DNA from 2 places in the Vibrio sp. YIC-376 genome. Region 1 is predicted to be linked to the other one. Evidence: predicted binding sites of a transcription regulator. Region 1 holds the regulator's gene; the other holds the start of a gene.
The links. Region 1 encodes PurR, which represses purine synthesis genes. Its sites were predicted from a motif close to TNANGNAAACGTTTNCNTNA; they were not measured.
Positions count from the first base shown of each region.

Region 2: a site for PurR is predicted at 2,984-3,003, ahead of glyA (serine hydroxymethyltransferase). Genes of this name have one in related genera too.

Region 1 is NZ_JBBWFK010000011.1:28,763-34,369, forward strand. Features, by position in the region: gene elyC (envelope biogenesis factor ElyC) at 1-628, shown strand, start outside; gene torR (two-component system response regulator TorR) at 721-1,434, opposite strand; gene torD (molecular chaperone TorD) at 1,700-2,347, shown strand; gene purR (HTH-type transcriptional repressor PurR) at 2,782-3,786, shown strand; cyclic di-GMP riboswitch class I at 4,055-4,144, shown strand; gene WJM94_RS18685 (TfoX/Sxy family DNA transformation protein) at 4,261-4,851, shown strand; gene WJM94_RS18690 (TVP38/TMEM64 family protein) at 5,033-5,607, shown strand, end outside.
Region 2 is NZ_JBBWFK010000004.1:203,181-208,787, reverse strand. Features, by position in the region: gene lipB (lipoyl(octanoyl) transferase LipB) at 1-439, shown strand, start outside; gene lipA (lipoyl synthase) at 436-1,401, shown strand; gene glyA (serine hydroxymethyltransferase) at 1,677-2,927, opposite strand; gene WJM94_RS09890 (YitT family protein) at 3,274-3,876, shown strand; gene treC (alpha,alpha-phosphotrehalase) at 3,958-5,607, opposite strand, start outside.

The DNA.
Region 1 (5,607 bases):
CTTCCAACCCGTTTCAACCAAGCTTCTTATGCCATTAGAGCGTGAGCACAAAGCATTTCTGCCAGTTTCTGGCACAATCGATTACGTCATGGTATTGGGAAATGGCCACGTTATCGATGACGAAATTCCACCGACTTCTCAGTTAAGTCGTGCCGCACTGATGCGTCTAAGCGAAGGTATTCGTATCTTACGAATGTACCCTGGCGCAAAGTTGATTTTATCTGGCTATGACGGTGGTTCCGAAATCAGTCATGCGCGTATGATGGCGAACGTTGCTCTGGCGCTTGGTGTTGCGAAATCCGACATTATTTTATTGGAAGATGCGAAAGATACCTGGGAAGAGGCACGTCAGGCTGCGGCGTTTGTCCAGCAAAAGGAAATCGTTTTGGTTACCTCTGCCAGCCATATGAGCCGCGCACTGTATGAATTTAATGCAGCAGGTATTAGACCGATCCCAGCCCCTACAAACTTCCTGGCGATTGAAGAAGTGAATCAAGCTTGGGAAAAATACTCACCAAAGGCTCGTTACTTAGAGCAAACCGAGCTCTTCTGGCATGAGTATCTTGGCAGTATCTGGCAACGCCTGAGAGACACGGTTGGCGAGACACCAATGGTAGAGCCTCAATAACTAAATGCGCAGAGTGCATTACTTAAGGTAATTTAACGGAACAAAAAAGGAGAGCAACTGCTCTCCTTTTTCTTGAGTCTGTTTTTTGGGTTTTAATCACCAGCAAACATGTAGCCTTCACCGTGAACCGTGACAAAAATTTGTGGGTTCTTGGGATCAAACTCCATCTTGGCGCGCATACGTCGAATCAAGACATCAATGGTACGGTCGTTAGGCGCATCCACTCGATGACTAATCATATTCAAAATACGTTCACGACTTAGGACCTGATTCGGGTAAGAGGACAACGCAACCAAGAGTTCATACTCAGCTTTGGTTAGTTTGACTGGCTCACCATTGCGGCTTAGGGCGCGACGTTGAATATCAAATGTCCACTCACCAAAACGAACAATGTGTTGTTGATTCGTCTCGCTTGTCGATTTACTCGAACCATTGCGCGCGGTTGAAATACGCCACAGCAGGTTTTTAACGCGAACCAATAACTCTCTGAGCTCAAAAGGTTTCGTGACATAATCGTCCGCCCCCATTTCCAGGCCAACAATTTTGTCGATGCTATCCGTGCGTCCTGTGACTAATATGATGCCAATATCCGATTGGCTACGTAATTCACGTGTAAGCATCAGGCCATCTTCACCCGGCAAGTTAATATCCAGCATGATAAGGTCAACATCACCAGCTTGCAGCACTTCACGCATTTCTGCGCCACTCTCTGCTTCACTCACTGTGTAACCTTCGTTTTGGAAATATCCCGCAAGCTTACTACGCGTTACAACATCATCTTCTACGACTAATACGTGATAGCTCATTTACGCCACTTTCTGTCATTTTATTATCCGAGATGTATTCTATTCATAACTATTAACATTTCTAGTCACTGGCACATTAAAAAGCAAGATTTCACGCTTTTGTTGATTCAAAACAAGCTTGCTGAACACTGTTAATAAACAGACACATTTGGCCATAAAACATAATAGTTGTAGTTATTGCTGTTCATTTTAATTGATTACACTTAAAGGACATCCGTTATTGATTTTATGATGCTATACATAAAGCATCATTCAGGAGCCTAAAATGCAAGAAGTGAAAGCTTTTAATGAAAAACGCGCCGAAATTTACTGGTGGTTTTCTAGCTTGTTCGCCAAAGAACTGACAGACAAAGAACTGGAAGCTTACCACAGTGTTGAAATTCGTAGCTTTTTAGCTGGCTTAGGTGAAAATGAATCGCTAAAACCTTCCGTTGATGCCCTGGTAGATGCACTGAACCGCTTGCAAGATCGTGAAGACGCTCAGCTCGAACTCGCTGCTGACTTTTGTGAACTGTTCTTAAAAACAGAAAAGTATGGCGCTCTGCCTTACGCTTCTATGTACATTGGTGAAACCGGTTTGCTTAATGATAAGCCAGCGGAGGAAATGGAGAAGTTGATGGCTGAGTTCGGTGTACAAGTGGACGACAAACTCAACGAACCTGCCGATCACTTAGCAGTAGAACTCGATTTTTTAGGAAACATGATCATCCGTTCCAACGAGTTTGAACAGGAAAAGCATATGGAAGAAGCTTTCTCAAAACAAAATGACTTCATTGTGCATCAACTCTTATCGTGGCTGCCACAATTCGCAGCGAAATGTAAGCAGCTGGATGATTTCGGCTTCTACGCGAACGTCGCGCAACTATTAATTGCATTTTGTAAACTGGACAGTACTTACCTTCTTGGTGAATAATTGCCGCCAATTATTGGGAGCCTGTTTTTAGGCTCCCCATTTTTATTCGTTTGCCCCTAATCTAGTTCCAATCGCTTGCTTTTTTTTGCAATCAAAATGTGACTTCAAAGACACAAAACTGCTGCTGAAATTATTGCCAGCCAGTCTACATAGGGCTAAAATGTGAACGCAAACGATTAAATATGATTTTTATGTAAACCGCTGAAATAAAGCGGTTTTTGTGTTTTCTTAATAGGTTGACGATCTCTTCTTCGTGCAGTCGAAAAAGGTAGGACAACTCAACCGTATTGCTACAAACCTTCTACCGATTTCGGAGCTATCACTGCTAATCATACTCAGCATCAACGTTTTAGTTGCGCTAAGTTTACAAAAAGCATTCAGCAAAAGGTTTTATACTCCACGGTATATTAGTAGCTCGATACAGGACACCATTTATGGCCACTATAAAAGACGTTGCTCGATTAGCCGGCGTTTCTACTACTACAGTCTCGCACGTTATCAACAAAACACGTTTTGTTGCAGAAGCAACTCAAGAAAAAGTAATGAAAGCTGTTGATGAGCTTAATTACGCGCCGAGTGCAGTTGCTCGTAGTTTGAAATGTAACTCAACTCGTACCATCGGTATGTTGGTAACTCAATCTACTAACCTATTCTTCTCAGAAGTCATCGATGGTGTTGAAAGCTACTGTTATCGTCAAGGTTACACTCTTATTTTATGTAATACCGGCGGTATCTACGAAAAGCAAAGAGATTACATTCGCATGCTGGCTGAAAAGCGTGTTGATGGCATCCTGGTTATGTGTTCAGACCTAACGGAAGAGCTAAAAGAGATGCTTGACCGTCACGCTGACATTCCAAAAGTAGTCATGGATTGGGGTCCAGAAAGCTCTCAAGCAGACAAAATCATGGATAACTCAGAAGAAGGTGGCTATATCGCAACCAAGTATCTGATTGACAACGGTCATACTGATATTGCCTGCTTAAGTGGTCACTTTGAAAAGCTAGCGTGCCAAGAACGTATTATGGGCTTCCGCCGTGCAATGGCAGAAGCGAACATACCTGTAAACGAAGATTGGATTCTTGAAGGTAACTTTGAGTGCGATACGGCTGTTCTCGTTGCAGACAAAATTACAGCAATGGAACAACGTCCAACAGCAGTATTCTGTTTCAATGACACAATGGCATTGGGCTTAATGAGCCGATTACAACAAAATGGCATTAAGATCCCCGACGATGTTTCCGTGATTGGTTACGACAATATCGAGTTGGCCGAATACTTTTCTCCACCACTCACGACGATTCACCAACCGAAACGTCGTGTCGGTAAAAATGCATTCGAAATTCTACTGGAACGAATTAAAGACAAAGAACACGAAAAACGCATTTTTGAAATGCAGCCAGAACTGGTCGTTCGAAATACAGTGAAGAAACTCAATTAATTGACATTAAGCGCTCTCCGGAGCGCTTATTTTTCGTCTCAACATAAGCCTTATACTCAATATCATCAGCGATCAAAAAGTTAAATATTAGGTAAGTTGCTGTTTTATTTGTGCGTAATACTTTTCTTACAACCATACCTTTCATTAAAAAACCCTTGCCTCACAAATGCATCACGACGCATAATTTTAATGAATTTTCCTGAACCAATATCACACTTTATTAGCTAAAATGTGATGTTAATTCAAGAGACGAAGTATTCTCGACATGTCACGCACAGGGCAAACCATCCGAAAGGGTGGGACGCAAAGCTTCCGGCCTGAACCATTTGATTAAATGGAAGGTAGCGGGGTTACCGATGGCAAATATGCATATGATGAGTTTACCCTATAATGACATTGTTTCTGCATGTATTTGCTATTCTCTCGGACCTGACTTTTGGTGGCGTAATGTTAATTACACCGAGATAACACATCATGGATAAACCGATACTCAAAGATTCTATGAAGCTATTTGAGGCACTTGGTACAATCAAGTCGCGCTCAATGTTTGGTGGCTTTGGACTTTTCGCTGATGAGACGATGTTTGCACTAGTTGTGAATGATCAACTTCATATACGAGCAGACCAACAAACTTCATCTAATTTCGAGACGCAAGGACTCAAACCCTACGTTTATAAAAAGCGAGGGTTTCCGGTCGTTACTAAATACTACGCGATTTCCAACGATTTATGGGAATCAAACGAGCGTTTGATAGAAGTAGCAAAGCAGTCGTTAGCACAAGCCAAATTAGAAAAAAAGCAACAAGCCAGTAGTAAACCTAACAGATTGAAAGATTTGCCTAACCTAAGGCTGGCTACTGAACGAATGCTAAAAAAAGCTGGTATTGAATCAGTAGAACAGCTAGAAGAGGAAGGAGCACTAAGCGCTTATAAAGCGATACGTGATTCCCACTCAGCTAAGGTAAGTATTGAGCTTCTTTGGGCCTTAGAGGGCGCAATTAACGGCACTCACTGGAGCGTCGTACCTCAATCTCGAAGAGAAGAACTGAAAAACGCGCTTTCTTAACAAGTATTCAAATATTATTCTAAAAACCGCAAGCCTAGCCTGCGGTTTTTTTTTGAAATATTTTTAGGTCATAGCCTGTCTATTAGTCTGAACAACAACCATTAACTACAAATTAAAAACCACATTTTCCTGAACATCTGTTAAGACTTTTAACTAGGGGTAGCCCAACTGGAGTGCGCACATGAACAAAAAGCTAATTTTTGGGTTAATACTGCTCTTAACGGTAACTCTATTAGCCGTTAATTTTAGCCAGCACCTAACGTTGGAGAACGCTAAAGCTCAACAAGAGGCACTGAATGCCTATATCGAACAAAATTTTATTATTGCAACGACCCTCTATTTCTTCGCTTACATCGCTGTCGCAGCGTTCTCTATTCCCGGTGCAGCAGTCGTTACTCTATTAGGTGCTGCCCTATTCGGTTTTTGGACAAGCTTAGTTTTGGTCTCTTTTGCCAGTACAATCGGAGCTACCCTTGCTTTCCTGAGTAGCCGATACCTATTAAGAGACTGGGTACAAACCAAGTTCGGAAAAAAGCTCACTGCGATCAACGAAGGTGTCGAAAAAGATGGCTCGTCCTATCTGCTCTCATTACGTTTGATTCCCGTCTTTCCTTTTTTCCTGATCAATTTATTGATGGGATTAACTCCGATGACCGTTGGCCGTTTTTATCTCACTAGCCAAATTGGTATGCTCCCTGGGACAGCCGTTTATCTCAATGCAGGTACACAATTGGCAAACATTGAAAGTGTATCAGA
Region 2 (5,607 bases), on a different contig from region 1:
CTATCATGGTCCGGGTCAACTCGTGGCCTACTTCCTGATTAACCTGCGTCGCAAAAAATTAGGTGTACGAGATCTCGTTACCAACATCGAGAACCTCGTGATCAACACGCTAAAAGCATACAATATCGACTCTGCAGCACGACCAGACGCTCCGGGCGTGTATGTCGATGGCAAGAAAATATGTTCTCTCGGTCTACGCATTCGCAAAGGATGCTCCTTTCATGGTCTCGCCTTGAACGTAAATATGGATTTGACACCATTCCTACGTATCAACCCTTGCGGCTATGAAGGCATGGAAATGGTTCAGGTTAGCCAATTAGGCGGACCAGACAATGTAGAAGCCGTAGAAAAACAACTCGTACAAGAACTTGTTACTTTGCTCAATTACGAGCAAGTAGAATTCAGCACAGAAGCACCTTCTCAAGGTAATAAAGCATGAGCAAACCAATCCAGATGGAAAAAGGCGTTAAATATCGTGACGCCGACAAAATGGCATTGATTCCAGTAAAGAACATGCCTACAGAGCAGAAACAAGTGCTGCGTAAGCCTGATTGGATGAAGATCAAGCTACCAGCCGATAGCCAACGAATTCAAGACATCAAAGCAGCAATGCGTAAGAACAAGCTTCACTCAGTATGTGAAGAAGCGTCTTGCCCTAACCTGGCTGAGTGTTTTAACCACGGTACTGCGACCTTTATGATCCTTGGCGCAATTTGTACTCGTCGTTGCCCTTTCTGTGACGTTGCTCATGGTCGTCCACTGCCTCCAGAAGCAGAAGAGCCACAAAAACTGGCAAGAACCATCGCTGACATGAAACTGAAGTATGTGGTAATCACGTCAGTAGACCGTGACGATCTACGTGATGGTGGTGCACAGCACTTTGCTGACTGTAACCGCGAGATTCGTGTGCTGAACCCTGACATTAAGATTGAAACTCTGGTTCCTGACTTCCGTGGTCGTATGGACGTAGCGCTGGATCTGATGAAAGATAACCCGCCAGATGTATTCAACCACAACCTGGAAACTGCACCACGTCTGTACCGTAAAGCTCGCCCTGGTGCGAACTATAAGTGGTCTCTACAACTATTGAAGAAATTCAAAGAGCAGCATCCAAACGTACCGACTAAATCGGGTCTGATGATGGGACTAGGTGAGACAAAAGAAGAGATCATCGAAGTACTGAAAGATCTGCGCGAGCATGGCGTAACAATGCTGACACTTGGTCAGTACCTGGCGCCAAGCCGTCACCACTTGCCAGTCGAACGTTACGTTCCGCCATCAGAGTTTGACGAGCTAAAAGAAATCGCACTAGAACTAGGCTTCACGCATGCAGCATGTGGTCCATTTGTTCGCTCTTCATACCATGCCGACATGCAGGCTCAAGGTCTTGAGATTAAGTAAGTAACTCGAGATAACTCACTGAAAAGGTTGGCACTACGCCAACCTTTTTTGTATCTATAGCTCAGAGAAAAGAGATTCCCTACTACGCTCATTCCTAGCTTGTAGGGAATACCGAACCCATTCCAAACGCCAGACAAACAAAAAGGCCCTCAATTGAGGACCTTGAATATATCAATTTTCAAAATAGATGAGTCGAGTTCTAGGAGAACACACGGAATTTGCGCGAGCAAATGAGTATGTTCGACACCGAAATCGGCTCACTCTATGAAGAACAATTATGCGTAAACTGGTAGACGCTTACAGATATCTAGCACTTTTTGCTTAGTAGCTTCGATAACTTCTTCGTTGTCGATGTTATCAAGAACATCACACATCCAGTTCGCTAGCTCTTTTGCGTCTTCTACAGTGAAGCCACGACGAGTGATCGCTGGAGTACCAACACGGATACCAGACGTTACGAATGGGCTACGTGGGTCATTTGGTACTGAGTTTTTGTTTACGGTGATGTTCGCTGCACCTAGTGCTGCGTCAGCTTCTTTACCAGTGATGTTCTTGTCGATTAGATCAACCAGGAACAGGTGGTTTTCTGTACCATTAGAAACGATTTTGTAACCGCGCTCTTGGAACTGAGCAACCATTGCTTTCGCGTTTTCAACTACGCGAGCTTGGTATGCTTTAAATTCAGGTTCCATCGCTTCTTTGAACGCTACTGCTTTACCAGCGATAACGTGCATTAGAGGGCCACCTTGACCACCAGGGAAGACAGCTGAGTTCAGCTTTTTGTACATCTCTTCGCCAGCGTTAGACAGGATAAGACCACCGCGTGGACCTGCTAGTGTTTTGTGCGTCGTAGTTGTTACTACGTGAGCATATGGTACTGGAGTTGGGTAAACACCTGCAGCGATAAGACCTGCTACGTGCGCCATATCTACGAATAGGTAAGCATCAACTTTGTCTGCGATTTCACGCATGCGCTTCCAATCAACAATTTGAGAGTAAGCAGAGAAACCACCGATGATCATCTTAGGCTTGTGCTCAAGCGCTAGAGCTTCCATCTCGTCGTAGTTGATTTGGCCAGCGTCATCGATACCGTAAGGGATAACGTTGTAGTGCTTACCAGAGAAGTTTACTGGTGAACCGTGAGTCAGGTGACCACCGTGCGCCAGACTCATGCCTAGTACTGTGTCGCCCGGGTTTAGAAGCGCCATGTAAACTGCGCTGTTTGCTTGAGAACCTGAGTGAGGCTGTACGTTCGCGTACTCACAACCAAATAGTTTGCATGCACGATCGATAGCTAATTGTTCCGCTTTATCTACGTACTCACAACCGCCGTAGTAACGCTTGCCTGGGTAGCCTTCAGCATATTTGTTCGTTAGCTGAGAACCTTGAGCTTCCATTACACGTGGGCTTGTGTAGTTTTCAGAAGCGATAAGTTCAATGTGTTCTTCCTGGCGAAGAGTTTCTTCCTGGATAGCTGCGAACAGTTCCGCATCGTAATCTGCGATGTTCATATCACGCTTAAGCATCTGTATCTCCTGACTCAGATTAGTACTGAAATTGGCAAAAAAACTGTTTAATGACCGAGCGCAAACGTTTTCGTCACCCTAATGGCGCGCATTCTACATAATTTGATCTGTGTCATAAAGAGAAAATTTAAATTTTTCTCATGCAGTTTTTTCATGATGACTAGTAATAAATATCATGTCGAAGTTGCAATCATTTGAACAACAGTCATTACTGTCAATTTTGTGCTTTACACCCTGTAAAACAGCAATTACATAGGTTTACCGCAAATTTTACCCTCTAGCTACCGAAAAGATCATCTTTTTACTATGATGCCAGCCTTGTTTCTCACCGATGACTGAAACTTTGATGGAAAAACACTCACTAAAAGAAGACTGGATAGCGATTCTCACGGGAACCTTTTTGGTTGCTCAAGGCGTTTTCTTTCTCCAATCCGCACAACTCCTTACTGGAGGAACAACGGGATTGGCTTTGCTTATTAGCCAATTTACACCTTTTACCTTTGGTGTGCTGTACTTTTTGATTAACACTCCTTTTTATTTGTTAGCTTGGAAACGTTTTGGGCGTCACTTTGCAATCAACAGTGTCATTTCTGGTGCTTTAGTCTCAATTTTTGCCGATCATCTTTATTTACTGATCTCGCTAGAGTCTGTAAACGAAATCTACTGCGCTGTTGCAGGCGGGCTACTGATGGGATTAGGTATGCTGATCTTATTCCGTCACCGTTCTAGCCTGGGCGGCTTTAACGTATTGTGCCTGGTTATCCAGGATAAATTCGGAATATCAGTCGGCAAGAGCCAAATGGCGATTGATGTGTGTATTGTATTAGCATCCATGTTCTTCGTTTCACCTTGGATTATCGCGTTGTCCGCTTTAGGCGCATTCGCACTTAACCTGGTACTCGCCATGAACCACAAGCCACATCGCTACTCCGTTACCTACGGCTCTTAATAACCTCGACGAAAAAGAAAAAGGCTTTGGGGAGCATTCCAAAGCCTTTAGTGGGGATGACATCGTAAATGAGAGGTTAAGTTACTCTTCGATCAACAAAATTCGCGTTTCATACGGGCGCAGTGTTTGATGACGAGAGGCCACTGAACTGGCCGAATTCTGGTAATTGGACAGCAAACACTTCGCTTTCGTCATCTCAAAGTGTTCTGGGAACACACATTCCACGTCCTCACCATAGTAGTTATTGATACACAAAAGCGTCTGCGTTTCATTCTGGCGAGCGTAAGCAAATATACGAGAATGTTCCGGAAGCAAGTCCTCATAGCTGCCGTCGGTGATTACCGGGATCTGTTTGCGCAGCTCAATCAAACGCTTGTAGAAGTAAAACACGGAATTTAAATCCGCTACTGCAGACTCCGCATTGATCTCAGGATAGTTCTGCGCCACCTCTAACCACGGTGTTCCCTCGGTAAAGCCAGCATGAGTTTGGCTGTTCCACTGCATCGGTGTACGGGAATTATCTCGTGATTTCTGAGCCAGAATAGCCATCATTTCCTGATGCGTCACCCCATCACGATTCACCATGATGTCGTACATGTTAGTACTCTCCACATCACGATACTGACTGATCTCCGTATAACCCGGATTAGTCATGCCGATCTCTTCACCTTGATAAACATAAGGCGTGCCCTGCATCATGTGAACCGATGCTGCCAACATCTTAGCCGACTCCACACGGTATTGTTGATCATCACCTAGTCGGCTCACGACTCGTGGCTGATCATGATTACACCAAAACAATGCGCCCCAACCTTTACCATTCAAACCGGTTTGCCAATGATTGAAGATCTGTTTGAGCTGAAGAAAATCAAACGGTGCTTTGGTCCACTTTTCACCATTGGGGTAATCGACTTTTAAGTGGTGGAAGTTAAACACCATAGAAAGCTCTTTGCCATCTAAAGACGAATATTGCTGACAGTGCTCAAGAGTGGTCGAAGACATCTCTCCTACGGTCACACTGCCGTATTTTTGAAATACCGCGTTACTTATCTCTTGCAGGTACTCATGCACCCGTGGGCCATCGGTATAAAAACGACGACCATCGCCAATATCATCGCTCGGAAAATCTTGCTGTTTGGAAATCAGGTTAATGACATCCAGACGGAATCCGTCCACGCCTTTCTCTGCCCAAAAGCTGATCACGTCTTTAACTTCTTCGCGAACGACCGGATTCTCCCAGTTTAAGTCCGCTTGTTCTTTCGCAAACAGGTGTAAGTAGTACTGACCAGTGGCTTCATCCAGTTCCCATGCGTTACCGCCAAACTTAGACTGCCAGTTGTTTGGCTCAGCCCCGTTTACAGGATCTTTCCAGATGTAGTAGTCACGATAAGGGCTGTTTTTGTCGCCCAATGCTGACTGGAACCATTTGTGCTCAGTTGAGGTATGGTTGACGACAATGTCCATGATGATTCGGATACCAAGCTGGTGAGCCTCCACCAGCAAAGAATCAAAGTCTTCCATGGTGCCAAAGTCTGGATTGATAGAATAATAATCAGAGATATCGTAACCGTTGTCGATCATTGGCGACTGGTAGACCGGCGTTAACCAAATCGCATCCACACCAAGGTGCTTCAAATAATCCAGTTTAGAAATGATCCCGTTAATATCTCCGGTGCCTTTGCTGCCACTATCGCAAAAACTTTTCGGGTAAATTTGGTAGATCGTTGCGGT